DNA from 3 places in the Pseudomonas sp. TE3899 genome. Region 3 is predicted to be linked to each of the others. Evidence: predicted binding sites of a transcription regulator. Region 3 holds the regulator's gene; each other region holds the start of a gene.
The links. The regulator FliA, encoded in region 3, starts transcription of late flagellar genes. The targets are predictions, from matches to a motif close to CTAAAGTTTNNNNNNNNNNNGCCGNTAA.
Positions count from the first base shown of each region.

Region 1 (9,949 bases), 1.8 Mb from region 3:
AGCATTGCACGCGTTTTTGCGCCATCCATAGCTGCGCCACCAGGCTGAAGCCCGTCAGAGCGGCATCGAGCCAGGGTTGCGCGGCGTCGGTCCAGTGGGCCATGGCTGCGCCCAGCAACAGACTGCCGATGGCGCCCACGGCAAGGCCGAGCATGATCGACCGGGCATCCAGCGCGCTGACTTGCCGGCCATCATGGGCATCGCCGGCTCGGGTCCACTGCCACCAGCCGTAGAGTTGCAACGCGGCGTAGATCACCTGCAGCAACATGTCCGAATACAGCTTCACCTCGAAGAAGATCCAGCTATAAAGCAGCACCATCACCAGCCCGATCGGCCAGCACCACGGGTTCTGTTTGACCGTCAGCCAGACGGCGATCACGCCGAGGGCGGCAGCAAACAGTTCAAGCCCGGACATGGAGGTTCCTTGGGAGGAGTCGAAAGAGGGGGCGGATTGTAGCGGTTAGATCAAAAGATCGCAGCCTTGGGCAGCACCTACAGATGTACACAAACCCTGTAGCTGCCGAAGGCTGCGATCCTTTCGCTTTACACCCGGAATTGCTTGAGCAACCCGTTCAACTGCTCGCTCAATTCCCTGAGGTGAACACTGGCCAGGCTCGATTGTTCCGCCGCCAGCGCCGTGCTGTGGGACAACCCGGCCGCCTGTGTGACGTTCTGGTTGATGTCTTCCACCACATGCGCCTGTTGCAGTGTGGCGCTGGCGATGGAGGCGTTCAGCCCGTTGAGGTTGCGCAGGGCCTGGCCGATGGCGTTCAGGCTCGCACCGGCCAGCCCGGCCTGTTCGATGGTCAGTTGCGAGGCGCGGCTGCTGTCGCCGATCACCTTGACCGCCGCTTCGGAGTGGTTTTGCAGGCGTTCGATCATCGCCTGGATTTCCGCCGTGGACTTCTGTGTGCGCTGGGCGAGCAGGCGCACTTCATCGGCCACTACCGCAAACCCGCGACCTTGCTCGCCAGCCCGGGCAGCTTCGATGGCCGCGTTGAGGGCCAGCAGGTTGGTTTGCTCGGCAATCGAGCGAATCACTTCCAGCACACTGCCAATCTGGGTGCTTTCGGCAGCCAGGGTGCGAATCACTTCCACCGCTTGATCAATGGTGCCGGAGAGCTTGTCGATCTGTTGCAAGCTGCCATCGATGTTGACCTGACCCTGTTGCGCCTGGGACTCGGCGTCGCGCATTTCACTGGCCGCATGCTCGGCGTTCTTCGCTACGTCCTGCACGCCGTAGGTCACTTCATTGATTGCGGTCGCCACCAGTTCCATTTGCTGGGACTGCTGCTGACTGCGTTGCTGTGCCTGCGCCGCATCGTTACCCAGATCGCTGGACGACTGGCCCAGGGCGCTGGCCGACACCTGCAACTGGCTGATCACCTGCCGCAGCTTGGCGGTAAAGGCGTTGAAGTGGTGCGCCAGTTGCGTGACTTCGTCCTGGCCGTGAGTGTCGAGGCTGCGGGTCAGGTCGCTTTCGCCGCTGGCGATATTGGCCATGGCGTTTACGGTTTCCTGCAATGGACGCACGATGCTGCGGGCAATCATGATCACCAGCAGCGCCATGATCAGGGTAATTGCCATGCCGATAAACGAAGCTTTCCAGACCTGCCCGTAGAATTCGGCTTGCAGGTCATCGACATACACGCCCGAACCGATGACCCAGCCCCAGGGTTCGAACAGTTTGACGTAGGAGGTTTTTTCCACCGGCGCGCTGGCGCCCGGTTTCGGCCAACGGTAGTCAACCATGCCGGCGCCCTTGGACTTGGCGATGGCGACCATCTCGTTGAACAGCGCAAAGCCATCCGGGTCGCGGATCGCCGAGAGGTTCTGGCCTTCGAGTTTCGGGTTGGCCGGGTGCATGATCATCACCGGCCCCAGGTCGTTGATCCAGAAGTAGTCGTTCTGGTCATAGCGCAGGCCGCGAACCACGGTCAGCGCCTGTTTTTGCGCCGCTTCGCGGGTGAGGGTGCCGGCGGTTTCCAGGTCGTGGTAGTAGTTCAGGATGCCACTGGCCGTCTGCACCACGTGCTGGGTTTTCTGCGCCTTGGCATGGTACAGGTCGTCGTGAATCTGTTTGAGCATCAAGATGCCCAGCGTCAATAACATCACGATGGCCACGATCAAGATGAGCCACAAGCGTCGGCTGATCGACACACTGCGTAAGCTGTTCATAACGCTGTCACTCCAGATTCTTCTTCTTGTAATAAACGATCGCGAGCATCCAACCACACTTTGCCGGTGGGGCCTATTCGACCCAAGTCCAATTACACGGCGGCGTAATCGGAGCTTGTCTGATAGGATTTCGGCCTCGCGTGGAAAAACCTGAATCCAAGTTGATTTTTCACGGAATTTTTACGGTTTCGTGGGGATCCTGTGCGCGAGAGACTTCAGCTACGCTGAGCGCAGTGAACGAACTAAAAATATTAACGGGGCATGCCTTTGAGCGCTGCCTTTGGGGGATTGATGGATCTTTGGACGGCCTTCCAGGCACTGATTCTAGGCGTTGTAGAAGGGCTGACGGAGTTTTTGCCCATTTCGAGTACCGGACACCAGATTATCGTCGCGGATTTGCTCGACTTCGGTGGTGAGCGGGCCATTGCATTCAACATCATCATCCAGCTAGGCGCGATTCTCGCGGTGGTCTGGGAGTTCCGGCGCAAGATCCTCGACGTGGTCGTCGGCTTGCCGACCCAGCCGAGCGCACGGCGCTTTACCGCCAACCTGTTGATTGCCTTCATGCCGGCCGTGGTACTGGGGGTGATTTTTTCCGATTTGATTCACCACTACCTGTTTAACCCGATCACCGTGGCCGCGGCGTTGGTCGTGGGCGGGATCATCATGTTGTGGGCCGAGAAGCGTCAGCACGAAGTGCATGCCGAAACGGTCGATGACATCACCTGGCAGGACGCGCTGAAAGTCGGCTTCGCCCAATGCCTGGCGATGATCCCGGGGACCTCGCGTTCCGGCTCGACGATCATCGGCGGCCTGCTGTTCGGGCTGTCGCGCAAAACCGCCACCGAGTTCTCGTTCTTCCTGGCCATGCCAACCATGGTCGCGGCGGCGGTGTATTCGGGGTTCAAGTACCGCCATCTGTTCGTCCCGGCGGATTTTCCGGTGTTCGCCATCGGTTTTGTCACTGCGTTTATCTTCGCGATGATTGCCGTCAAGGCGCTGCTCAAGTTCATTGCCAGTCACAGCTACGCGGTGTTTGCGTGGTATCGCATTGCGTTTGGCCTGGTGATCCTGGCGACCTGGCAGTTCGGTTGGGTCGATTGGGCCGCCGCCAAGCCATGAGTGATTCCAGCGCGCGCAACAACCCCGGTCGCAAGTCCGGGGGCGAAGTCCAGCATCCACGCTTGAAATTGCTGGTGCTCGCCATCCTGTGCGCGCTGCCGCTGTATGGCTCGCTGATGGTTTGGCTGCGCGGGGTTTCCGTGATCCCGCTGGCGGCCTACGGCGTGGTCAGCGTGGTCGCGTTTTTCCTGTACTGGAGCGACAAGCGCAAGGCCCGCGCCGACACCTGGCGCACGCCGGAAAACGTCTTGCACGCGGTGGAACTGGCCGGTGGCTGGCCGGGTGCCTTGTTGGCCCAGCAAGTGTTCCGGCACAAGACTCGCAAGCTTTCGTTTCAACTGGTGTTCTGGCTGATCGTGCTCATGCACCAGGTGTTCTGGATCGACCAGTTGTTTCTCGGTGCGAACCTGCTGGCGTTGTTTTAAAGAAGCAGCCCGACCTGAGTGCGCTTGGGCAACTTGCCCACCACCAGTTGGTGGGAACGTTGCAGCAGCGCCTTCAGTTCTTCGGCGCCCAGCGGGTAGGGCGTCTGCATGATGATCCATTGCGCCCGGGCCAGGTACGGCGCCGGGTGAATGCCCGGTCGGTCGCAATGGCCGAGAAACAAATCCTTGTCGACCTTGAACGCCAGGGATTCGCCCCGCAGGTTCTGCAACGCGAACATCTTGTTCCCGGCAATCGAAAACACCCGCACGCCACCCCATTTGTAGTCTTCCCGCGCGCCGGGCAGCCCCAGGCAAAACTGCGCGACATCCGCTTCGTTCATGCGTCCAGCCTTCATATCAATCGGTCCCCACAGGCATTGAATGATTCGATCAAGTGGTCGAGCCAGGCGCGCACGGCCGGCATTACCCCGCGCCGATGAGGGTAGACCGCTTGCAGCCAGCCGCCAGGCATCGACCAGTCGGGCAGCAACTGGATCAATGAACCGTCCGCCAGCTCCGACTCGCAATACATCATGGGCAGCACCGTAAAACCCTGACCCGCGAGGGCGCAGGCGCGGCGCACGATAAAGTCGTCAATGCCCAGCCGTGCCTCCATTGCCAGGTCATGGCTTTTACCCTGTTGATCGAGCATACGGATATGCACCATGCGGTCGGGTTCCAGCGCTCCGAGGACCGGCAAACTCTTGAGGTCGTCCGGATGGTTGATCTCCCGGCCGTGCAAGAAGGCGGGGCTGGCGACCATGAGCGTCTGCGCCTGACGCAGGCGTCGGGTCACCAGTAATGGGTCTTCATCTCCCAATTCGCGGACGCGCAGGGCGACATCGACGCCTTCGGTGACCAGATCGACCCGGCGGTTGACCAGCATGACCTCCAGTTGGACCTGCGGGTATTTCCCGAGAAAGTCGCTGATGATCGTCGGCAACATTTGATTGGCCAACCCCACGGGGCAGGACACCCGCAATCGCCCTCGGGGTTCGCTGGACATGCTGGCCACCGCTTCGTCGGCCATCTCCGCTTCCAGCAACATCGCCTGACAGTGGCGCAAGTAACGTTCGCCCACGGCGGTCAATTTCAGTTGGCGAGTGGTGCGTTGCAGCAGACGCGCGCCCAGGCGTTCTTCCAGCTCGGCGATGCGCCGCGACAGCCGCGACTTGGGAATCCCCAGCAAGCGCCCGGCGGCCGCGAAACCACCGGCTTCGACGACTTTGGCGAAATAGTAGAGGTCGTTAAGGTCTTGCATGATCTGGACTCGATTGTTCTATCAGTGAGACGAACTATCGCATTGTTGCGGGCTAATCACCTATTAGATTCATCTGTAGGATCACCTCCATCAGATCGCCCGGTGGCGATCCTCACCTGGAGATCCTTAAATGAAACTGTTGCATATCGATTCGAGCATTTTGGGTGACAACTCGGCGTCCCGTCAGTTGAGCGGCGAAGTGGTCAAAGCCTGGCAAGCCGCTGACGCTTCGGCCGTCGTCACTTACCGCGACCTGGCTGCTGACGCCATCAGCCATTTCTCATCCACCACCCTGGTTGCCGCTGGCACCACCGCTGAGCTGCGCAACGCCGCGCAACAGCACGAAGCCGAACTGAGCGCTTCGACCCTGGCTGAATTCCTTGCTGCCGACGCCATCGTCATTGCCGCGCCGATGTACAACTTCACCATCCCGACTCAACTCAAGGCCTGGATTGACCGCATCGCCGTGGCCGGCCAGACCTTCCGCTACACCGAAGCCGGCCCGGAAGGCCTGTGCGGTGGCAAGAAACTGGTGATCGTTTCGACTTCGGGTGGCCTCCACGTCGGTCAAGCCACCGGCGTAGCGCACGAAGACTACTTGAAAGTGCTGTTCGGTTTCCTGGGCATCACTGATATTGAGTTCGTTCGCGCCCATGGCCTGGCTTACGGTGACGAAGTGCGCACCAAAGCCCTGAGCGACGCTCACACGCACATCAGCGATCAACTGTTCGCTGCGGCATAAGGCCTGTGTAAGGCTTGCGTAAAAAATACTAAACAGCTCAGGTAATACCCGAAAAACTCTGTATTCTGATCATCGTAATGATCAGTTACAGAGTTTTTTTGTTTTTGACCGTTTTATAGGTTCTGGCCCAGGTTATGCAGTCGAGGGTTAACGTCCCCGTCGCGCAATGACCTTGGTGGCCGCAAACACTGGCACGAGGCCGCGTACTCCGTACATCGGAGCACTACGGGCTTTTCAGGCAAGTATCAAAGGTGGGGCATCCCATGGTGCGTCTTTGTGCAACGTTACTGATATGCCTGCTCAGCAGCCTGCTTTCAGTGCACGCCGCGCCTGGGCTGCATGCGCACTGGGGCGTCGGCTATCACGAGATGACGTTCCTCGATCCGCTGGATTTGCAGCCGATGCGCGCCATTGCCTTTTATCCCTCCAGCGATAAAGAACACACCAGCAAACTCGATGGCTACACCGTCGAAGCGAGCGAAGACGCCCGCGTGGCGATCGGCCGTTTCCCGATGCTGATGCTGTCCCATGGCAACGTCGGCACGCCGCTGGCCTTGCACGACCTCGCCACCTCGCTGGCACGCAAGGGCTTTGTGGTGGTGGCGGTGATTCACCCCGGCGACAACTCCAAGGATCACAGCCGTCTCGGCACCTTGAGCAACCTGTACGGTCGGCCGCTGCAAATTTCCGAAGCCATTACTGCGACGCTGGGCGATGCCATGCTGGCGCCGTTCGTCAACGCCGATCAGGTGGGGGTGATTGGTTACTCGGCGGGCGGCGAAACGGCGTTGATCCTGTCCGGTGCCACGCCCGACTTGGATCGTCTGCGCCGCTATTGCCAGGAGCGACCGGACGACCGCGATGCCTGCAACACCCAGGGCGAGCTGATTGTCGACCGTGATGATTTGCAGCCAGTGGCCGACCCGCGTGTCCACGCCTTGCTGCTGATGGCGCCGCTGAGCCTGAAGTTCGGCCGCCACACCCTGGCGGATGTGCATGTGCCGGTGCTGCTGTACAGCGGCGACGGCGACAAACTGGTGGCTTTCGACAAGAACGCCGCTGCCCTGGCGCGCAAACTGCCGATCGCGCCGGACTTCAAGCTGCTGGCCGGGGCAGGGCACTTCGTGTTCATGGCGCCGTGCAACGAAGAGCAGATCATCGCCATGCCGGCGTTGTGTACCGATGCCGATGGGGTTGATCGTGAGGACATTCACCGCAACCTGATCTCGGAAGCGGGACGGTTTTTCTCCCATGCCCTGGGCAAACCGAGTCGGGCCGGGATGCAAACCGCCGATCAATAACGCCGAACCTTGTAGGAGCAAAGCTTGCTCGCGATGGCGGTCTCACGGACACCATCGCGGGCAAGCCTTGCTCCTACAGAGGTCGGGCGCATCAGGCCATTGCGCGGCGTTTCAGCATTAATGTCAGGCCCAACCCTGTCACCGACAACAACGCCGCACAAAAGAAAATCCAGGAATACCCCAGGTTCAACGCGACCGCGCCCATCAGCGGTCCGGCAATCGCCAGCGCCAGGTCAAAAAACACCGCATAAGCACTCAATCCCGCGCCGCGACTGGCGTTGGGCACCTGCTTGATCGCCTCGACCCCCAGCGCCGGATACACCAGCGACAGGCCGAACCCGGTCAACCCGGCGCCGATCAACGCGTACCCGGTGGACGGCGCCAGCCACAGCAGCACCAGGCCCACGGTTTCGATGGTCATGCAGGCAATGGCCGAGGTGAAGCCGCCGTATCGGCTGATAGTGGAAATGAACAACAGCCGCGACAGGATGAAACACACCCCAAACACCGTCAGGCAGTACGCCGCGCCGGTCCAGCCGCGATTGAGGTAATACAGGGTAATAAAGGTGGTCAGGGTGCCGTAGCCGATGGACGCCAGGCTCAGGCTCGCGCCAAACGGGGCAATACGCCCGAACACGTTCCAAAAGGGCAGGCGTTCGCCGCGAATCACCGGCACCGATGGCTTGTTGCGAATCAGCAACAGCGCGCCCAAGGCCAGCACCGACAGGACAATCCCCAGGCTTTCAAAGCCATACTCGGCGACCATCACCACCCCCAGCGGCGCGCCAATCGCAATGGCGCCGTAGGACGCGATGCCGTTCCAGGAAATCGAGCGCGCCGTGTGCTCGGCGCCAACCTGGCCCATGCACCAACTGATGGTGCCGACGCCGATCAAGCCCTGGGCGATCCCCAACAGCAACCGGCCGGCAATCAGGATCATCAGACTCAGCAACGGCAGGCTTTGCAGCAAGGTCGAGAGCAAGGTCAGCAAGCCGCTTAACACAATCCCCGACAAGCCGTAGACAATCGCGCGCTTGGTGCCGACGCTGTCCGACATGCGCCCGGCCATCGGCCGGCTGAGGAGGGTGGCCAGGTATTGGCAGCCGATGGTCAGCCCCGCAATGATCGCGCTGAACCCCAGTTGTTCATGGACATACCCCGGAATCACCGCAATCGGCAGGCCGATGCAGAGGAAGGCGATAAAGGTATAGAAAACGATGGAGACGATCTGCAGGGTGATCGCCATGGAGCTTTGCGGGGGCAGTGGCTGCGCAGACATAGGGCTCGTTCGCGGGCGGCGGTGGGAGACCTGCATCATGGCGTGGGCCGGGAATAAAAGGAAGCAGGCTAACTACTTCTCGCCACCTGATCGTTCCCACGCAGAGCGTGGGAACGATCAAACGCATTCCTCGGCCCCGAAATGCAAAAAGCCCCGTCACATGGACAGGGCTTCTACTTGCCGCTTGCAGCTTGAAACTAAAAGCTGCCCTTAAAACACCACGCCTTGGCTGCGCAGGTAATCATCGTAAGTACCGCTAAAGTCGATCACACCGCTAGGGCTGAGTTCGATAATGCGGGTGGCCAACGACGATACGAACTCACGGTCGTGGCTGACGAAGATCAGCGTGCCCGGGTAGTTCTCCAGCGCCAGGTTCAGCGCCTCGATGGATTCCATGTCCAAGTGGTTGGTCGGTTCGTCCATGATCAGCACGTTCGGCTTTTGCAGGATCAGCTTGCCGAACAGCATGCGACCTTGCTCACCACCGGAGATGACCTTGACCGACTTGAGAATCTCGTCGTTGGAGAACAGCATCCGGCCGAGGGTGCCGCGAACCATCTGCTCGCCGCCCTGGGTCCATTGGCCCATCCAGTCGAACAGGTTGCAGTCGTCTTCGAAGTCGTGCGCGTGGTCCTGGGCGTAGTAGCCCAGTTCCGCGGCGTCGGTCCACTTCACGGTGCCGGCGTCCGGGGTCAGTTCATTGACCAGGGTACGCAGCAGGGTGGTTTTACCGATACCGTTCGGGCCGATGATCGCTACGCGCTCGCCGGCTTCAACCTGGAAGCTGAAGTCCTTGAACAGTGGCTTGCCGTCGAAGCCTTTGGCCATGCGCTCGACGATGACCGCCTGACGGTGCAGCTTCTTGTTCTGTTCGAAACGAATGAACGGGCTCACGCGGCTCGATGGCTTGACCTCGGCCAGCTGGATCTTGTCGATCGCCTTGGCACGGGAGGTCGCTTGCTTGGCTTTCGAGGCGTTGGCCGAGAAGCGGCTGACAAACGATTGCAGCTCGGAAATCTGGGCTTTCTTCTTGGCGTTGTCCGACAGCAGTTGCTCGCGGGACTGGGTCGCGACGGTCATGTACTCGTCGTAGTTGCCCGGGAACAGGCGCAGCTCGCCGTAATCCAGGTCAGCCATGTGGGTGCACACGCTGTTCAGGAAGTGACGGTCGTGAGAGATGATGATCATCAGGCTGGAGCGCTGGGTCAGAATGTTTTCCAGCCAGCGGATGGTGTTGATGTCCAGGTGGTTGGTCGGTTCGTCGAGCAACAGCACTTCAGGATCGGAGAACAGCGCCTGAGCCAGCAATACGCGCAGTTTCCAGCCAGGGGACACTTCGCTCATCGGGCCGAAGTGCTGCTCGATGCCGATACCCAGGCCCAGCAACAGTTCACCGGCACGGGATTCGGCGGTGTAGCCGTCCATTTCGGCGAACTCGGTTTCCAGTTCGGCCACGGCCATGCCGTCTTCTTCGGTCATTTCTGGCAACGAGTAGATGCGATCGCGCTCGGCCTTGACCTTCCACAGCTCTTCGTGACCCATGATCACGGTGTCGATCACGGTGAATTCTTCGTAGGCGAACTGGTCCTGGCGCAATTTACCCAGACGCACGTTCGGCTCGAGCATGACCTGGCCACCGGA
Region 1 covers NZ_JBWBQR010000001.1:1,364,261-1,374,209, forward strand. The annotation lists gene pnuC (nicotinamide riboside transporter PnuC) at 1-415, opposite strand, end outside; gene ACZ89E_RS06210 (methyl-accepting chemotaxis protein) at 544-2,178, opposite strand; gene ACZ89E_RS06215 (undecaprenyl-diphosphate phosphatase) at 2,470-3,300, shown strand; gene ACZ89E_RS06220 (DUF1294 domain-containing protein) at 3,297-3,725, shown strand; gene ACZ89E_RS06225 (MmcQ/YjbR family DNA-binding protein) at 3,722-4,081, opposite strand; gene ACZ89E_RS06230 (LysR substrate-binding domain-containing protein) at 4,078-4,986, opposite strand; gene ACZ89E_RS06235 (FMN-dependent NADH-azoreductase) at 5,117-5,728, shown strand; gene ACZ89E_RS06240 (alpha/beta hydrolase family protein) at 5,992-7,029, shown strand; gene ACZ89E_RS06245 (MFS transporter) at 7,121-8,308, opposite strand; gene ACZ89E_RS06250 (ABC-F family ATPase) at 8,519-9,949, opposite strand, start outside.
Region 1: ACZ89E_RS06210 (methyl-accepting chemotaxis protein) is a predicted target of FliA. The motif match lies at 2,306-2,333, and genes of this name have one in related genera.

Region 2 (9,949 bases), 3.3 Mb from region 3:
AGAAATGAACACACCCCCTCTAAAACTTTTGAAACAAGAACGCCCAACATCCAAAAACCATGAGCACTACAGTTACTCTATATGACCACAACCTATTATTCGGAACGGACTCTCATTAAAATCAAATACCTTAAAAAGCCAACAACCTTACTCCCGACAAACACGTTTATCCACACGAGAAAAAGACATTACCTTATGAGCAAAAATCATGAAAAAACTCCAAAAGAAAATCACGAACCCAATGACCATCATTGCTATTTTTGCAGCGATCTCAGAAACCTCTGCCGCAATCTCCCTGCCCTTTCTAGATAGCGACGAAAGAGAAATTTATGTCTGGTTCCTGATCAGTTTTCCGTTCTATTTACTCTTTCTTTTTTTTCTCACACTCAACTTCAACTATCGATCGCTGTACGCGCCTTCCGATTTTGGAAAAGACAAGTACTTCGTCAAAGTCATCGATAACGCCGGGCGTTCTGAAAACAGAAAAAGTCCACGCCCGAACGACGCTCCAGCGAAACCGAAAGGCGCCGTGATCACGTCGACCTATGAACGTCCCCTGCCCGGCTTTTCGAACCGGCGCCGAGGGTTTCGCTGGTTCCGGACTGCGCAGGATCCGCCGGCCCGCATCCATCTGCAAACAAGCATCCGGGTTCTACACAGCCTCTATTTGCCGGGAGAGTTGAAGGATTTGAGCATCATTGATACGCGCGGTATGCACACACAGGTGGATGTCACTGCCCTGATGGAAAAAATCCGTCAACCACGCAACCACGCCACGAAAGTGATCGTGTTTCTGGCTTGCAGCCAATCGGAGCAGTTACTGAAGGAAGACACCACACACAGAAGCAAAGGCGCTTGCGAGACCTTATGCGTTGTTTACAACTTGAACTCACAGGACGTGACAGTGCTGGATCAAACGCTTGATGCGTGACCAGAAGAAGTTAATAACTTGAGTAGAAACGAGATAAGCGATGGCAACGAAATGCCAGGCGTAACCACCATTGAAGCTGTGGCCCCGTCGACGACAGGGCCACAGCTTCAATTACTGCGGCAAAGGTCTCAGAACAGCTTGCGGCCCTTGTTGGCTGCAATGCGCATGCGCAAGGCATTGAGCTTGATGAAGCCCGCCGCGTCAGCCTGGTTGTAGGCGCCGCCATCTTCTTCGAAGGTGGCAATGTTGGCGTCGAACAACGATTCATCGGATTTGCGACCGGTGACGATCACGTTGCCTTTGTACAGTTTCAGGCGCACGACGCCATTCACATGGACTTGGGACGCATCGATCATCTGTTGCAGCATCAGACGCTCAGGGCTCCACCAGTAACCGGTGTAGATCAGGCTGGCGTATTTCGGCATCAGCTCGTCTTTGAGGTGAGCCACTTCGCGGTCCAGGGTGATCGATTCGATCGCACGGTGCGCGCGCAGCATGATGGTGCCGCCCGGGGTTTCGTAGCAGCCACGGGACTTCATGCCCACGTAGCGGTTTTCAACGATGTCCAGACGGCCGATGCCGTGTTCGCCACCGATTTTGTTCAGCGTCGCCAGCACGGTGGCCGGGGTCATTTCGACGCCGTCCAGCGCGACGATGTCGCCGTTGCGGTAGGTCAGTTCCAGGTACTGCGCTTTATCAGGAGCGTTCTCCGGGGAGACGGTCCATTTCCACATGTCTTCTTCGTGCTCGGTCCAGGTGTCTTCCAGCACGCCGCCTTCATAGGAGATGTGCAGCAGGTTGGCATCCATCGAGTACGGGGATTTTTTCTTGCCGTGGCGCTCGATCGGGATGTTGTGCTTTTCAGCATAATCCATCAGCTTTTCACGGGAGAGCAGGTCCCACTCGCGCCAAGGAGCGATCACTTTCACGCCTGGCTTGAGTGCGTAGGCGCCGAGCTCGAAACGCACCTGGTCGTTGCCCTTGCCGGTGGCGCCGTGGGAAATGGCGTCAGCGCCGGTTTCGTTGGCGATTTCGATCAGGCGTTTGGCGATCAACGGACGAGCGATGGAAGTACCCAGCAGGTACTCGCCTTCGTAAACGGTGTTGGCACGGAACATCGGGAACACGAAATCACGCACGAATTCTTCGCGCAGATCGTCGATGTAGATTTCTTTTACGCCCATGGCCTGAGCCTTGGCGCGGGCCGGTTCGACCTCTTCGCCCTGACCCAGGTCAGCGGTGAAGGTCACCACTTCACAGTTATAAGTATCCTGCAGCCACTTGAGGATCACCGAAGTGTCCAGGCCGCCGGAATACGCCAGAACGACCTTGTTTACGTCCGCCATGCCATCACTCCACGGGGTTTACGGAAAGCCGTGAAGTCTACCGCTCATACGAAATAATTTACAGTACCGCGACAGCTTATGACGACGAAGCGACAGATTCTTACGAGGGCGCGACGATGACCCGCGAGTCAGGATGTGTGCGCGGCACTCGCGGCAGAGGCTGATTGCGGGGCTGGCTTGTCGGTCGGCGCGACGCGCTCCAGGCGAACCGCGACCCGGCGATTCTTTGCCCGGTTGGCGGCATTGGTGTTCGGCACCAATGGGTAGCGCTCACCGTGGAAACGCATGGTGATCTGCGATTCCTGAAAGCCATTGGCCTTGAAGAAGTCCATCACCGCCAGCGCCCGGCGGCGTGACAGTTCGCGATTGGTCAGGCGATTGCCGCTGTTGTCGGAGTGCCCATCGAGCTCGATGTGATTGACCGTCGGATCGGCTTTCATGAACTCCAGCATCACCTGCAACTTGGCCTTGGCTTGCGGATCAAGGTCAAAGCCTTCGCCGGGAAAACCGATCTCGGACTGTTTCACCTGTTCGAAATTCTGCGGCAACAGCTTGGCTACACAACCCTGATAGTCACTGAACGCCTTGTTGAACTTGACCGGCAGCAAACGCACTTCAGACACTCGACCATCGCCGGAAGCGCGGCGAATGACCGGGCTGCGGCCGTCCATCAAGCCATTGATCAAACGCCCGGCCTGCACCTGAGAACTGTTGAACAGCACATTGCCGCTGCCAATGTAGACCGACCCCAGGTTGATGTCGCCACGCCCCGGTTGCCAAGGCGCAGCGGCCGCGAGCAAGGTCGCGGAACCGCCGCCGATCACCGAGTTGTAGGCCTTGAGGCGAAAGATCGCTTGCTCGCCGGCACGACGCACAAATTCACCGGAACCGAAATCGGTCACCGGCTGGGTCAGGCGGCATTCGAATTTGTCACCTTCGACCGTCCACTCGATGCTCTCCAGACGGGTCTGGAAAGTGAGCGCCATCGCGGGAAGGCTGGCAAACACACTGAGCAAGGCTAAATAACGCTGGCGCACGGGAGGCTCCACTGGCTTCTACAACAAAAAGACCGACACACACATGTTTACGGCATACCTAGTTCATATCGGTACGTTCCTGCAAAACTTGATAGCGAGTGCCTGAGAGAGTCTTTTCCGGTAGCATTCCCCTCAGTTTGACCCGCCTGGAATCCCCTCATGTCCGACCGCCTGACCCTGCTGCGTCCCGACGACTGGCATATTCATCTTCGCGATGGTGCTGTTTTGTCCAATACCGTTGCGGATGTCGCGCGCACCTTTGGTCGCGCCATCATCATGCCCAACCTGGTACCTCCGGTGCGTAACGCCGCTGAAGCCGACGGCTATCGCCAGCGGATTCTCGCTGCACGCCCGGCCGGCAGTCGTTTCGAACCGTTGATGGTGCTGTACCTGACCGACCGCACCCAGCCCGAAGAAATTCGTGAGGCCAAGGCCAGCGGTTTCGTTCACGCCGCCAAGCTGTACCCGGCCGGTGCCACCACTAACTCGGATTCTGGCGTCACCAGCATCGACAAGATTTTCCCGGCGATCGAGGCCATGGCCGAAGTCGGGATGCCGTTGTTGATCCACGGTGAAGTCACCCGTGGCGATGTCGACGTGTTCGACCGCGAAAAAATCTTCATCGATGAGCACATGCGGCGTGTAGTCGAGCGTTTCCCAACGCTCAAAGTGGTGTTCGAACACATCACCACTGCCGACGCCGTGCAGTTCGTCAACGCGGCTGCGGCCAACGTCGGCGCGACCATTACCGCTCACCATCTTCTGTACAACCGCAACCACATGTTGGTGGGCGGGATTCGGCCGCACTTCTACTGCCTGCCGATCCTCAAGCGCAACACCCACCAGGAAGCCCTGCTCGACGCCGCCACCAGCGGCAGTGAGAAGTTCTTTCTCGGCACCGACTCAGCGCCCCATGCCCAGCACGCCAAGGAAGCCGCTTGCGGCTGTGCCGGTTGCTACACCGCTTATGCGGCGATCGAGATGTACGCTGAAGCCTTCGAACAGCGCAATGCGCTGGACAAACTCGAAGCGTTCGCCAGCCTCAACGGCCCGCGCTTCTATGGCCTGCCGGTGAACACCGATCGCATTACCCTGGTCCGCGAAGAGTGGACCGCCCCAACCAGCCTGCCATTTGGCGAGCTGACCGTAATCCCGCTGCGCGCCGGTGAAAAACTGCGCTGGCGCCTGCTGGAGGAACACGCGTGAGTGAAGACCATTTCGACGACGAACAGGACGGTCAAGGCGGTGGAGGCGGTGCTCGTCATCCAATGGCAGCCCGATTCCGTGGTTACCTGCCGGTTGTCGTCGACGTAGAAACCGGTGGTTTCAACTCGGCCACCGACGCCCTGCTGGAGATCGCGGCGACCACCATCGCCATGGACGAAAAAGGCTTCGTGTATCCCGATCACACCTACTTCTTCCGCGTCGAGCCGTTTGAAGGCGCCAACATCGAAGCAGCTGCCCTGGAGTTCACCGGGATCAAGCTCGATCACCCGCTGCGCATGGCCGTGAGTGAAGAAGCGGCGCTGACCGATATCTTCCGCGGCATCCGCAAGGCCCTCAAAGCCAACGGCTGCAAACGGGCGATCCTGGTCGGGCACAACAGCAGCTTCGACCTGGGCTTCCTCAACGCCGCTGTCGCGCGCCTGGACATGAAACGTAACCCGTTTCATCCGTTCTCCAGCTTCGACACCGCCACCCTCGCTGGCCTGGCTTACGGCCAGACTGTCTTGGCCAAGGCCTGCCAGGCAGCCGACATCGACTTCGACGGTCGCGAGGCCCACTCGGCTCGCTACGACACCGAGAAGACGGCTGAGCTGTTCTGCGGCATCGTCAATCGCTGGAAACAAATGGGCGGCTGGGAAGACTTCAACGACTGATCCGGTCGCTGGGTTTATCCCGCCCATAAAAAAACCGGCCTCACGGCCGGTTTTTTTGTGCCTGACGCTTGGGCTTACAGGGCCGCAGCGTGCTCGGTCAGGTAAGCCGCAACACCTTCGGTGGAAGCGGTCATGCCTTTGTCGCCTTTTTTCCAGTTGGCAGGGCAGACTTCGCCGTGCTCTTCGTGGAATTGCAGCGCGTCAACCAGACGGATCAGCTCTTCCATGTTACGGCCCAGCGGCAGGTCGTTGATGATCTGCGAGCGGACAACGCCTTTGTCGTCGATCAGGAACGCACCACGGAATGCAACGCCGTCAGCGGACTGAACGTCGTAGGCCTTCATGATGTCCTGCTTGATGTCGGCAGCCATGGTGTAGCGAACCTGGCCGATACCGCCATTGTTCACTGGGGTGTTGCGCCATGCGTTGTGAGTGAAATGCGAGTCGATCGACACGGCAACCACTTCAACGTTGCGGGCCTTGAAGTCAGCCATGCGGTTGTCCAGAGCGATCAGCTCGGACGGGCAAACGAAGGTGAAGTCCAGTGGGTAGAAGAACACCAGGCCGTATTTGCCTTTGATGGCCGAGGACAGGGTGAAGCTGTCTACGATCTCGCCGTTGCCGAGGACAGCCGGTACGGTAAAGTCTGGGGCTTGTTTGCCTACGAGTACGCTCATTGGATATCTCCTGGTCTAAATAACGTGAAGGAATGGGTTCGCGTCAGCCTGCCACCCGCAAGCGACATCCCTGTGACACGAACCGCCTTCGCAAGGACCGACCATCATACACGGCGTTTTTGAGCTGTCCTCAACGGTTTTTCAGCGGGCTGATAAATTTGGACTCGCTGCGGTTACTGTCGCAATGCCATGTCGGGAACCGTTCGTCAGCCATGGACACTTATAACGGAAAGCTTTCAGAAACCACTTTGACAATCATTCTCGTTAACATTAAGATCCATCGCAATTGAGTCACAACCAGCGACGGTTCTCACTTATGTATGTCTGCCTCTGCACTGGCGTTACCGACGGTCAAATCCGCGATGCAATCTATGAAGGTTGCTGCAGCTATAAGGAAGTCCGTCAGGCCACCGGCGTAGCGAGTCAATGCGGTAAATGTGCCTGCCTTGCCAAGGAAGTGGTGCGCGAAACCCTGACCAAGCTGCAAACTGCCCAAGCCGCGATTCCATTTCCTGTTGAATTTACTGCCGCCTAATTACCGTATTTCAAAGAACCGGACTGATGTCCGGTTTTTTTATGCCCGTAAATCAACCGCTTAGGTTCCAGACGCGGAACACAAACATTCTTATTCCGATTAATTTTCATATAAGTTTCAATAACTTAGGTTTGACACTCTTAATTGCGCGGCTCAAACTCTGCCTCATAGACAGTTAATAAAGGGCAGGCCCCCATCATGAAAGGCGACATTACAGTCATCCAGCATCTCAACAAGATCCTTGCCAATGAGCTGGTCGCGATCAATCAATATTTTCTGCATGCGCGCATGTATGAAGATTGGGGTCTGAATAAGCTCGGCAAGCATGAATACAAAGAATCCATCGACGAGATGAAGCACGCGGACAAGCTGATCAAGCGCATCCTGTTCCTTGAAGGCCTGCCGAACGTCCAGGACCTGGGCAAGCTGCACATCGGCGAGCACACCAAGGAAATGCTTGAGTGCGACCTGCGTATCGAACGCACCGGTCATGCCGATCTCAAGGTCGCGATTGCACATTGTGAAACCGTCGGCGACTTCGGTAGCCGTGAACTGCTCGAAGACATTCTTGAGTCCGAAGAAGAACATATCGACTGGCTGGAAACCCAACTGGGCCTGATCGATAAAGTCGGTCTTGAGAACTATCTGCAATCGCAGATGGGCGAAGAGTAAGTTAGCTTTCGCTGAATTCGAGACACTAAAAAGCCCCGCTCTCTTGTGAGATGCGGGGCTTTTTATTGCCTGCTCTTGTAGGAGCAAGACATGCCCGCGAAGGCGGCGGACCAGTCAACAAATCTGTTGAATGTTAAGCCGCCTTCGCGAGCAAGGCTCCTACAGGAAGCGGATCAGGCTTCGGTCTTGGCAGCAGCGGCTTTTTCCGCAGCGGCTTTGATCGTGGCCTGCAACGAACCGTCAGCAGCCATTTCAGTCATGATGTCGCTACCGCCGACCAGCTCACCGCCAACCCACAGTTGCGGGAAGGTTGGCCAGTTGGCGTACTTTGGCAGGTTGGCGCGGATTTCCGGGTTCTGCAGGATGTCCACGTAAGCAAACTTCTCACCACACGCCATCACGGCCTGCGCAGCCTTCGCGGAGAAGCCACACTGCGGGGCATTCGGCGAGCCTTTCATGTAAAGCAGAATGGTGTTGTTAGCAATCTGCTCTTTAATCGTTTCGATGATATCCATGGAGCACCTCGGCTGAACTTTCCGACTCAAGGGTCGGCACGGTGGCGCATTGTAACGGAAACCCGAGCGCCATGCTCGGTCTCCCCGACAGACATACTCAAGCCACGGTCACCGGCACGCCGTTCAACGCCGCATTGCCCGACAACTCATCAAGTTGACATTCATCCGTCAGGTCATTGGCGCTGGCCCCCGGCTGACTGCTGGCGATCGTCATCTGCACACCCGGCCGCGCATGGCCCCAACCGTGCGGAAGGCTGACCACGCCTTTCATCATATCCAGGCTGCCCACGACTTCAACTTCGATCATCCCGACCCGCGAACTGACCCGCACCCGCTGCCCGTCGCTGAGACCGCGGCTGGCCAGGTCCTCCGGGTGCATCAGCAGTTGATGGCGCGGCTTGCCTTTCACCAGACGGTGATAGTTGTGCATCCACGAGTTGTTGCTGCGCACATGCCGGCGGCCAATCATCAACAGTTCATCGGCGGCCGGGGCTTGTAAGGCGGCGAAGCGCTTTAGGTCGGCAAGGATCGCGGGCGGCGCGGCCTGGAGACGCTGGTTCGGGGTCTTGAGCCGTGGTGTCAGATTCGGTTTAAGCGCGCCCAAATCAACGCCATGGGGATGATCGAACAACGTCGCCAGGGACAACTTGTGCTCCGAAGCATCGCCGTACAGCCCCATGCGCAAGCCACGGTCGATCATCTGCGCCGGGGCGATGGTCGGCTTGAGTTCCTCGCCGGTCTTGGCCGCAAACGCCTTGGCCAGCCCCACGAAAATCTCCCAGTCATGCAGCGCGCCTTCAGGCTTGGCCAGGATCGCCCGGTTGAAGCGCGTGACGTTACGCACGGCAAACATGTTGAACGTGGTGTCGTAGTGATCGTTTTCCAGAGCCGAGGTGGACGGCAGGATCAGGTCGGCGTAGCGCGTGGTTTCATTGATGTAGAGGTCGATGCTGACCATGAACTCCAGCCCGTCCAGCGCCTGCTCCAGTTGGCGGCCGTTGGGCGTGGACAACACCGGGTTGCCCGCCACGGTGATCAGCGCCCGGACCTGCCCTTCCCCGCCGGTGAGCATTTCTTCGGCCAGGGCCGACACCGGCAACTCGCCGCTGTACTCCGGGCGCCCCGACACCCGACTCTGCCACAAGTTGAAATGCCCGCCCGAGGTGGACGCCACCAGATCTACCGCCGGCTCGGTGCACAACGCACCGCCCACACGGTCGAGGTTGCCAGTGACCAGGTTGATCAACTGCACCACCCAATGGCACAACGTGCCGAACGCCTGGGTCGAGACGCCCATGCGCCCGTAGCACACCGCTGACGGCGCGGCGGCAAAGTCCCGGGCCAGTTGGCGAATCTGCTCGGCTGGCACGGCGCACAGCGGACTCATGACCTCGGCAGTGAATCCCGCGACCGCCTCACGCACCTCATCCAGGCCATCCACCGGCAGATGACTGTCGCGGGTCAGGCCTTCGGCGAACAAGGTATTGAGCAGCCCGAATAGCAACGCCGCATCGCCACCGGGGCGCACGAACAGATGCTGATCGGCCATCGCCGCCGTTTCGCTGCGGCGCGGATCGACCACCACCACTTTGCCGCCCCGGGCCTGAATCGCCTTCAGCCGTTTTTCCACATCGGGCACCGTCATGATGCTGCCGTTGGACGCCAGGGGATTACCGCCCAGAATCAGCATGAAATCGGTGTGATCAATGTCCGGGATCGGCAACAGCAAACCGTGGCCATACATCAAATGGCTGGTCAGGTGATGGGGCAACTGATCGACCGAGGTCGCGGAAAAGCGGTTACGGGTTTTCAGCAGGCCTAGAAAGTAATTGCTGTGGGTCATCAACCCATAGTTGTGCACGCTGGGATTGCCCTGGTAGACCGCCACCGCATTCTGCCCATGACGCTCCTGAATGCCTGCCAGGCGTTCGGCTACAAGGTTGAAGGCGTCTTCCCACCCGATGGGCTGCCATTCGCTGCCCACGCGCTGCATCGGCTGGTGCAGGCGGTCCGGATCGTTCTGGATGTCTTGCAGGGCCACAGCCTTGGGGCAGATGTGCCCACGACTGAACGTATCCTGGGGGTCACCCTTGATCGAAGTGATCTGCACCCGGCCTTCGGCCTCTGTGGTTTCGATGGTCAGGCCGCAAATGGCTTCGCACAGGTGGCAGGCACGGTGATGGAGAGTCTTGGTCATGGCCAGTCTCTGTCTTGTTCTGGGCGGCGTTTTCAGCCACGGGAACAAAACTATGGCGCGCGAACCCTAGCTGCGCCAGCAACGTTCGTCTTGTGAATCGGCGGCCATCAGGCCAGCCGATGGCCGTCGCAGATCAGTTCGGCGGCAACCGGGGCGGCG
Region 2 covers NZ_JBWBQR010000001.1:6,453,753-6,463,701, reverse strand. The annotation lists gene ACZ89E_RS29390 (hypothetical protein) at 209-931, shown strand; gene ACZ89E_RS29385 (argininosuccinate synthase) at 1,060-2,277, opposite strand; gene ACZ89E_RS29380 (flagellar protein MotY) at 2,406-3,314, opposite strand; gene pyrC (dihydroorotase) at 3,474-4,520, shown strand; gene rnt (ribonuclease T) at 4,517-5,194, shown strand; gene ACZ89E_RS29365 (peroxiredoxin) at 5,269-5,871, opposite strand; gene ACZ89E_RS29360 (bacterioferritin-associated ferredoxin) at 6,188-6,406, shown strand; gene bfr (bacterioferritin) at 6,605-7,078, shown strand; gene grxD (Grx4 family monothiol glutaredoxin) at 7,252-7,593, opposite strand; gene ACZ89E_RS29345 (molybdopterin oxidoreductase family protein) at 7,691-9,790, opposite strand; gene ACZ89E_RS29340 (hypothetical protein) at 9,924-9,949, opposite strand, start outside.
Region 2: ACZ89E_RS29380 (flagellar protein MotY) is a predicted target of FliA. The motif match lies at 3,380-3,407, and genes of this name have one in related genera.

Region 3 (9,949 bases):
TGAGGCTGCGACGGACATCGAGATTGCGCGAAACCACCAGCACCACCCGACGGTTGCGTGCACGGCCTTCGGCGGTGGCGTTGTTGGCCACGGGCTGGAATTCACCGTAGCCCACCGACGCCAGGCGACCGGGGTTTACACCCTGCATCGCCAGCATGCGAACGATGCTCGCCGAACGGGCCGAGGACAGTTCCCAGTTGGTCGGGTACTGCGCGGTGCGGATCGGCTGATCGTCGGTAAAGCCTTCGACGTGGATCGGGTTGTCGAACGGTTTGAGGATCGCCGCGACCTTGTCGATGATGTTGAAGGCCATGTCGCTGGGCATGGCGTCGCCGCTGCCGAACAACAGGCTGGAATTGAGTTCAATCTCGACCCACAACTCGTTGCCGCGAATGGTCATCTGGTTGGAGCTGATCAGGTCGCCGAACGCGGCGCTGATGTCGTCGGCAATGCTTTTCAGCGGATCGCTGGCACCGGAGATGCCGGCGTCAACCTGCTCGGCATCCTTGACCAGCGGCTTGGCCGGGGTCACGGTCACCGGGCGTTCTTCGCCGATCGGGATCGGCTTGAGGGCACGGTCCGAGTCGGTGAACACGCCGATCAACGCTTCCGAGATGACCTTGTACTTGCCTTCGTTGATCGAAGAGATCGAGTACATGACCACGAAGAACGCAAACAGCAGGGTAATGAAGTCCGCATAGGACACCAACCAGCGTTCGTGATTGACGTGTTCTTCAGGTTGCCGGCGACGAGCCATAATCCATTACCCCCATCAATCCATGAAGCCCTGAAGCTTCAGCTCAATAGAGCGAGGGTTTTCACCTTCGGCGATCGACAGAATCCCTTCCAACAACATTTCGCGATAACGCGACTGACGCAACGCGATGGACTTGAGCTTGGCCGCTACCGGCAGCAACACCAGGTTGGCACTGGCCACGCCGTAGATGGTCGCGACGAACGCAACGGCAATCCCGCTGCCCAGTTGCGACGGATCGGCGAGGTTGCCCATGACGTGGATCAGGCCCATCACCGCACCGATGATGCCGATGGTCGGCGCGTAGCCGCCCATGCTTTCGAAGACTTTGGCGGCCTCGATGTCGCGGCTTTCCTGGGTGTAGAAATCCACTTCCAGGATGCTGCGAATCGCTTCCGGCTCGGCGCCATCGACCAGCAGTTGCAGGCCTTTGCGCGAGTAGTTGTCCGGCTCGGCGTCAGCCACCCCTTCCAGACCGAGCAAACCTTCCTTGCGCGCGGTGAGGCTCCAATTCACAACACGATCGATACCACCGGCCAGATCCACCCGAGGCGGGAACAGAATCCAGGCAAGGATCTGCATGGAGCGCTTGAACGCGCTCATCGGCGATTGCAACAGCGCCGCACCGACGGTCCCACCAATGACGATCAACGCCGCCGGGCCGTTGGCCAGAGCGCCGAGGTGACCGCCTTCAAGGTAGTTGCCGCCGATGATGGCGACGAACGCCATGATGATCCCGATAAGGCTCAGTACATCCATCAGATACAGGCCTCAACCAAATGTTTGCCAATGTCGTCGAGGCTGTAAATCGCATCGGCGAGATCGGCTTTGACGATGGCCATCGGCATGCCGTAGATCACGCAGCTGGCTTCATCCTGGGCCCAGATCGCACTGCCGCCCTGCTTGAGCAGACGCGCGCCTTCGCGACCGTCCGCGCCCATGCCGGTCAGCACGACCGCCAGAACTTTGTCACCGTAGGATTTGGCCGCCGACCCGAAGGTGATGTCCACGCACGGTTTGTAGTTCAGACGCTCGTCGCCCGGCAGGATTTTCACCGCGCCACGGCCATCGATCATCATTTGCTTGCCACCCGGTGCCAGCAGCGCCAGGCCCGGACGCAGGATGTCGCCATCCTCGGCTTCCTTGACGTTGATGCGGCACAGCTTGTCCAAACGCTCGGCGAAGGCCTTGGTGAAGGCCGCCGGCATGTGCTGGATCAACACAATCGGCGCCGGGAAGTTGGCCGGCAATTGGGTCAACACCCGCTGCAGCGCAACCGGCCCGCCGGTGGACGTACCGATGGCCACCAGTTTGTAGGCTTTGCGTTTTGGCGCGGGCGACGATGGGCCGGCAGACGCTGGCGCACGGGTCGGCAACGGTGCCGGTGCCGGACGCGCAGGCGCGCTGCTGCCATAGCTGCTGACGCTCGAAGGCGCAGGCGTCGGTGCAGGTGCTGCCACCGGAGCCGGCGCCGTGTAGGTATTGGCGCGACGGTTACTGCGCGAGATGCTCAGGATCTTTTCGCACAGCAGTTGCTTGACCTTCTCCGGGTTACGGGAGATGTCTTCGAAATTCTTCGGCAGGAAATCCACCGCACCGGCATCCAGCGCATCCAGAGTGACCCGGGCGCCTTCGTGCGTCAGTGAGGAGAACATCAAGACCGGGGTCGGGCAGCGCTGCATGATGTGCCGCACCGCCGTGATGCCATCCATCATCGGCATCTCGTAGTCCATGGTGATCACGTCTGGCTTGAGGGCCAGCGCCTGATCGATCGCCTCTTTTCCGTTGGTTGCCGTACCGACAACCTGGATGTTCGGATCCGCTGAAAGAATTTCCGAGACGCGGCGGCGGAAAAACCCCGAATCGTCCACCACCAGGACTTTGACTACCATAAACACTCCGTTAGACGCAGCGGGGCGTTGTCGCCCCGCTGCGGCAGAATCAAATACGCCGTGCGGCGTAACGCTTGAGCATGCTCGGGACATCGAGAATCAGCGCAATGCGGCCGTCACCAGTGATGGTGGCGCCGGACATGCCCGGGGTTCCCTGGAGCATTTTGCCCAATGGCTTGATGACCACTTCTTCCTGGCCCACCAGTTGATCGACGACAAAGCCGATCCGCTGGGTGCCCACCGAAAGGATCACCACATGGCCCTCGCGCTGCTCTTCATGAGCGGCGGAGCTGACCAGCCAGCGCTTGAGGTAGAACAAGGGCAGTGCCTTGTCCCGCACGATCACCACTTCCTGACCGTCGACGACGTTGGTGCGCGACAGGTCGAGGTGGAAGATCTCGTTGACGTTCACCAGCGGGAACGCAAACGCCTGGTTGCCGAGCATGACCATCAGCGTCGGCATGATCGCCAAGGTCAGTGGCACCTTGATGACGATCTTCGAGCCCTTGCCCTTGGTCGAGTAGATATTGATGGTGCCGTTGAGCTGCGCGATCTTGGTTTTCACCACGTCCATGCCCACGCCACGACCTGACACATCGGAGATCTCGGTTTTGGTCGAGAACCCCGGTGCGAAAATCAGGTTGAAGCAGTCCGACTCGCTGAGGCGGTCCGCCGCATCCTTGTCCATCAAGCCTTTCTTGACTGCGATACCGCGCAGGACATCAGCGTCCATGCCCTTGCCGTCATCGGAGATGGACAGCAGGATGTGGTCGCCTTCCTGTTCGGCGGACAGAATCACTTTGCCGCTGCGCGGCTTGCCCATCGCTTCGCGTTCGGCCGGCTCTTCGATACCGTGGTCGACCGAGTTGCGCACCAAGTGGACCAGCGGGTCGGCCAGGGCCTCGACGAGGTTCTTGTCGAGGTCGGTTTCTTCGCCGACCAGCTCCAGGTTGATCTCTTTCTTGAGCTGGCGAGCCAGGTCGCGAACCAGGCGCGGGAAGCGCCCGAAGACCTTCTTGATCGGTTGCATCCGGGTCTTCATGACCGCGGTTTGCAGGTCGGCCGTGACCACGTCGAGGTTCGACACAGCCTTGGACATGGCTTCGTCGCCGCTGTTGAGGCCCAGACGGACCAAGCGGTTACGCACCAGTACCAGTTCACCCACCATGTTCATGATTTCGTCGAGACGCGCGGTATCAACCCGCACGGTGGTCTCGGCTTCGCTGGCCGGTTTTTCCGGTGGCGGCGCGGACGGGGCACGGGCCGGAGCCGGTGCAGCCGCGGCGGTCGGTTTCGGCGCTTCGGCTTTAGGCTCGGGCGCTTTGGCGACAGGTTTCGGCGCCGGTGCCGGGGCTTTGGCGACGGGAGCCGTCACCACAGTGCCGGTACCGACTTCAGTGAACTTGCCTTTGCCGTGCAATTCGTCGAGCAGCGATTCGAACTCGTGATCGGAGATCAGATCGCCGCCGGCCGCTTTAGCGGTGGGCGCAGCCGGGGCTGGCGCCGAGGCAATGGCGGTTTCCAGCGCATCGACGGCAAAGTTGCCCTTGCCGTGCAGCTGATCGAGCAGTGCTTCGAATTCGTCGTCGGTGATGTCCGAGCTGTCGCCAGCCGCTTTCGGGGCCTTGGGTGCCGGTGCAGCCGGAGCGGCTACGGCATCCACCGCGAACTGACCTTTACCGTGCAACTGATCGAGCAACGACTCGAACTCGGCATCGGTGATTTCGTCGCTGGCCGATGCGGCCGGCGCAGGCACAGCCGCCGGAGCTTCGGCCTGGGCCTTGACGGCATTCAGCGAGTCCAGCAGTTGTTCGAATTCGTTATCGGTGATGTCGCCCGACTCGCTTTCAGCGGCCGGTTCTTCCACCGCGTCGGCAACCGGGGCTGCGACGTCGGCCGATTGTGGCTCGGCCAGACGGGCCAAGGCTTCCAGCAATTGCGGAGTGGCAGCCGTGATCGGGCTGCGTTCGCGGACTTCGGTGAACATGCCGTTCACCGCATCCAGCGCTTCAAGAACCACGTCCATCAGTTCCGAGTCGACGCGTCGTTCACCCTTGCGCAGGATGTCGAACACGTTCTCGGCGATGTGACAGCACTCCACCAGCTCATTGAGCTGGAGGAAGCCGGCGCCCCCTTTTACAGTGTGAAAACCGCGAAAAATTGCATTGAGCAAGTCCGCATCATCCGGTCGGCTTTCCAGCTCGACCAGTTGCTCGGACAGTTGCTCTAGAATCTCGCCGGCCTCAACCAGGAAATCCTGAAGGATCTCTTCATCGGCGCCGAAGCTCATTAAGGGGGTGCTCCTAAAGGTCTAAAAACCTAAAAAACCTAAAATCCAAGACTGGATAACAAATCGTCCACATCGTCCTGACCGGACACAACATCTTCTCTTTTATCGGCATGAATCTGCGGACCTTCACCCTGCGAGAGATGTTTTTGTGGATCTTTTTCAGCCAGCATCGCTTCACGGTCATGTTCGATACCCGCAAAGCGGTCTACCTGGCTGGCCATGAGCACGAGCTTGAGCAGGTTGCTTTCAACTTCGGTGACCAATTGGGTCACGCGCTTGATCACTTGACCGGTGAGGTCCTGGTAATCCTGGGCGAGCAGAATGTCGTTGAGGTTGCTCGACACCGTGCGATTGTCCGCGCTGCTGCGCGTCAGGAAACCGTCGACCCGCCGGGGCCAGCTCGCGGAACTCTTCAGCCCCGACTTCGCGACGCATGAAGCGTCCCCAGTCGGCGCTCAATGCCTGGGCTTCAGTGCTCAGGCCATTGACCAGCGGCGTGGCGTTTTCCACCAGGTCCATGGTGCGGTTGGCAGCGGCCTCGGTCAGCTTGACCACATACCCCAGACGCTCGGTGGCGTCCGTGATCTGCGAGACTTCCTCGGCTTGCGGCATGTTCGGGTCAATCTGGAAATTGACGATCGCGCTATGCAGCTCGCGAGTGAGCTTGCCAACTTCCTGGTACAGGCCGCGGTCACGGGTCTGGTTGAGCTCATGAATCAGTTGCACAGCGTCGCCAAACTTGCCTTTTTCAAGGCTGTCGACCAGTTCGCGGGCATGTTTTTTCAGGGTCGATTCAAAATCGCCCTGTGAAGATTCGTTGTGGTCCATAGCTACCCCGTGGCGCAGTGACTCAACCGATGCGTTCGAAAATCTTTTCGATTTTTTCTTTCAACGCCTGGGCCGTGAAGGGTTTGACCACATAGCCGTTAACACCGGCCTGGGCCGCTTCGATGATCTGTTCGCGCTTGGCTTCAGCGGTCACCATCAGCACTGGCAGGTGCTTGAGTTTTTCATCGGCGCGCACGTGGCGCAGCAGGTCGATACCGGTCATGCCCGGCATGTTCCAGTCTGTTACCAGAAAGTCGATGCTGCCGCTGTTGAGCACCGGAATGGCAGTGGTGCCATCGTCAGCCTCGACCGTGTTGGTGAACCCAAGGTCACGCAACAGGTTTTTAATGATCCGCCGCATCGTTGAGAAGTCATCAACGATGAGGATTTTCATGTTCTTGTCCAATTCGACCTCCAAGCAGTCTTAAACGCGCCCAGCACCTGGACGCGCCATTTCATTCAATCCGGCAAAGCACTCAAATGACTGTCTGGAGCACAACAGATCGAGACCGCTGCAGTTCACACCACACCAGCCTCGTTCGCAGTGTCCCCACACTGCCTTCAGCGCGCTCGCCACTCCCCCAAACGCCCCCGCAAACGGGCCGCGCACTGGCTGTGTAACTGGCTGACACGGGATTCGCTGACACCCAGGACCTCACCGATTTCCTTGAGGTTCAGCTCTTCGTCGTAGTACAGCGCCAACACCAGTCGCTCACGCTCCGGCAAATTGGCAATCGCGTCCGCCAAGGCGGCCTGGAAACGTTCATCTTCCAGATCGCGCGACGGCTCCAGATGAGCACTGGCGCCATCCTCGTGCAGCCCTTCGTGTTCGCCGTCCTGCAACAGGTCGTCGAAACTGAACAGACGGCTGCCCAAGGTATCGTTCAAAATCCCGTAATAATCGTCGAGACTCAATTGGAGTTCGGCCGCAACTTCGTGATCTTTAGCATCACGGCCGGTTTTAGCTTCAATCGAGCGAATTGCGTCGCTGACCATGCGGGTATTGCGGTGGACCGAACGTGGCGCCCAGTCCCCCTTGCGTACTTCATCGAGCATCGCGCCACGGATTCGAATGCCCGCGTACGTTTCGAAACTCGCGCCTTTGCTGGCGTCGTATTTGGTTGACACTTCAAGCAGGCCAATCATCCCGGCCTGGATCAGGTCTTCCACCTGGACACTGGCCGGCAGACGCGCCAGCAAGTGGTAAGCAATGCGTTTGACCAGTGGCGCGTAACGCTCGATCAGCTCGTATTGCGAATCACGTGCCGACTTCTTGTAGAGGTTGTAGCCACTGGCTGTCATAGGACGGGTCCTGCGGTCTGTTGCACGAGGCGCTCGACGAAAAATTCCAGGTGCCCGCGCGGGTTGGCCGGCAGCGGCCAGGTGTCGACTTTCTGTGCAATCGCCTTGAACGCCAGGGCGCACTTGGAGCGCGGGAAGGCTTCGTAGACGGCACGTTGCTTCTGCACGGCCTTGCGCACGCTTTCGTCGTAAGGCACGGCGCCGACGTATTGTAGGGCCACGTCGAGGAAGCGGTCCGTGACCTTGGTCAACTTGGCGAACAGGTTGCGCCCTTCCTGCGGGCTCTGGGCCATGTTGGCCAGGACGCGGAAGCGGTTCATGCCGTAATCGCGGTTGAGCAATTTGATCAGGGCGTAGGCGTCGGTGATGGAGGTCGGCTCGTCGCAGACCACCAGCAACACTTCTTGCGCGGCGCGGACAAAACTGACGACCGAGTCACCAATACCCGCAGCCGTGTCGATCACCAATACATCAAGGTTATCGCCGATATCGCTGAAGGCCTGGATCAGGCCGGCATGCTGGGCCGGGCTCAGATGAACCATGCTCTGGGTGCCGGACGCGGCCGGGACGATACGGATACCGCCCGGGCCCTGCAACAGAACGTCGCGCAGCTCGCAGCGGCCTTCGATCACGTCGGCCAGGGTACGTTTGGGCGTCAGTCCCAGCAGAACGTCGACGTTCGCCAGACCCAGATCGGCGTCCAGCAGCATGACGCGTCGGCCAAGCTCTGCTAGAGCCAGGGACAAGTTCACTGACACGTTAGTCTTCCCGACGCCACCTTTGCCGCCGGTCACCGCGATCACCTGTACGGGATGCATGCTGCCCATGTTATTTCTTTACCTTGTCTTGCATAGACGGAGGCCACATTACTGGCTGCGCGTTCATCAACTGAACAATGCATGGCAGACCATCGATGTAGGTACAAAAACTGTTCATTAGTACCTCAGCCAACCTGCTTGGTCGGGCTGTGGTAAATATCAGCGAACATGTCAGCCATGGCTTCCTCGCTGGGTTCTTCCTGCATTTGCACGCTCACCGCGCGACTGACCAACTGGTGACGCCGCGGCAGATGCAGATCATCTGGAATGCGCGGGCCATCGGTGAGGTACGCCACCGGCAATTCATGACTGATGGCCAGGCTCAACACCTCGCCCAGACTCGCCGTTTCATCCAGTTTAGTCAGGATGCAGCCAGCCAGCCCACACCGCTTGTAACTGTGATAAGCGGCGGTTAGAACCTGTTTCTGGCTGGTGGTTGCCAGGACCAGATAATTTTTCGATTTGATCCCGCGACCGGCCAGGCTTTCGAGTTGCATGCGCAAGGCCGGATCGCTGGCCTGAAGGCCGGCGGTATCGATCAGAATCACGCGTTTGCGCAGCAACGGATCCAGCGCCTGCACCAGGGACTGGCCCGGATCGACGTGTGTCACCGACACATTCAGAATGCGGCCCAGCGTCTTCAATTGTTCCTGGGCGCCGATGCGGTAGCTGTCCATGCTCACCAGCGCGATGTTCTGCGCGCCGTACTTGAGCACGTAACGGGCCGCGAGCTTGGCCAGGGTGGTGGTCTTGCCCATGCCGGCAGGGCCGACCATGGCAATCACGCCGCCCTCTTCCAGTGGCTCGACTTCCGGTGTGGCGATCATCCGCGCCAGGTGCGCCAGCAACATGCGCCAGGCCTGACGAGGCTCTTCAATATCGGTAATCAGCGCCAGCAGGTCGCGGGACAACGGGCCGGACAAGCCGATGCGTTGCAGGCGACGCCACAGGTTGGCCTGGGCCGGACGGCTGCCTTGCAGCTGATTCCAGGCCAGGGAGCCGAGTTGCACTTCCATCAATTCGCGCAGGCTGTTGAGCTCGAAGCGCATCGAATCGAAAGCCCGTGGGTCAACACCGCCGGACACGGGCGCCGGGGCTGGCGCGGCACGACGGGGCTGTTCGTAAGTCGGTTCGATCAGCGGCTCGGCAGCGGTCAACGGCAGGCCGGCGAACAACTGGCGATTGGTGGTCTTGTCACCGTCGGTCTCGCCTTCGCCGCGCAGGCTCAGTTCGGCCTGGGCGGTGACGATGCGCGACTGGGTCTTGCGCAGCTCATCCTCGAGTTCCATGTTTGGAACGCGTGGGGCCAGCGCCGACAATTTGTAATCCAGGGCAGCCGTCAGCTCGACACCACCGGCAATCCGGCGGTTACCGATAATGGCCGCATCAGCGCCCAGCTCATCACGTACCAGTTTCATGGCCTGACGCATATCGGCGGCGAAAAAACGCTTAACTTGCATAAACCACTACCTCAGCCGTTGGGCCCTACTGTCGCAACGATGGTCACTTGCTTGTTGTCAGGGATTTCCTGATACGCCAACACGTGCAAACCCGGGACTGCCAGCCTGCCGAAACGCGACAACATGGCGCGAACCGGACCGGCTACCAGCAGAATCACCGGCTGACCTTGCATCTCTTGACGCTGTGCCGCATCGATCAACGAACGTTGCAGCTTCTCTGCCATGCTTGGCTCCAGCAGAACGCCCTCTTCCGAGCCTTGTCCTGCCTTCTGAAGACTATTGAGCAATATCTGTTCCAACCTTGGCTCCAAGGTGATAACTGGCAGCTCCGACTCAGTCCCTACAATGCTTTGGACGATTGCGCGGCTTACGCCGACGCGCACCGCCGCCACCAGCGCGGCAGTATCTTGACTCTTGCTGGCATTGTTGGCGATGGCCTCGGCGATGCTGCGGATGTCGCGAACCGGCACTTGTTCGGCGAGCAACGCCTGCAAGACCTTGAGCAGTTGCGACAGCGACACCACCCCCGGCACCAGCTCTTCAGCCAGTTTCGGCGAGCTTTTGGCCAGCAATTGCATGAGTTGCTGCACTTCTTCGTGGCCGAT
Region 3 covers NZ_JBWBQR010000001.1:3,154,647-3,164,595, forward strand. The annotation lists gene motD (flagellar motor protein MotD) at 1-760, opposite strand, end outside; gene ACZ89E_RS14435 (flagellar motor protein) at 773-1,513, opposite strand; gene ACZ89E_RS14440 (protein-glutamate methylesterase/protein-glutamine glutaminase) at 1,513-2,646, opposite strand; gene ACZ89E_RS14445 (chemotaxis protein CheA) at 2,696-4,936, opposite strand; partial or broken gene ACZ89E_RS14450 (protein phosphatase CheZ) at 4,975-5,764, opposite strand; gene ACZ89E_RS14455 (chemotaxis response regulator CheY) at 5,787-6,158, opposite strand; gene fliA (RNA polymerase sigma factor FliA) at 6,326-7,066, opposite strand; gene fleN (flagellar synthesis regulator FleN) at 7,063-7,893, opposite strand; gene flhF (flagellar biosynthesis protein FlhF) at 8,010-9,344, opposite strand; gene flhA (flagellar biosynthesis protein FlhA) at 9,356-9,949, opposite strand, start outside.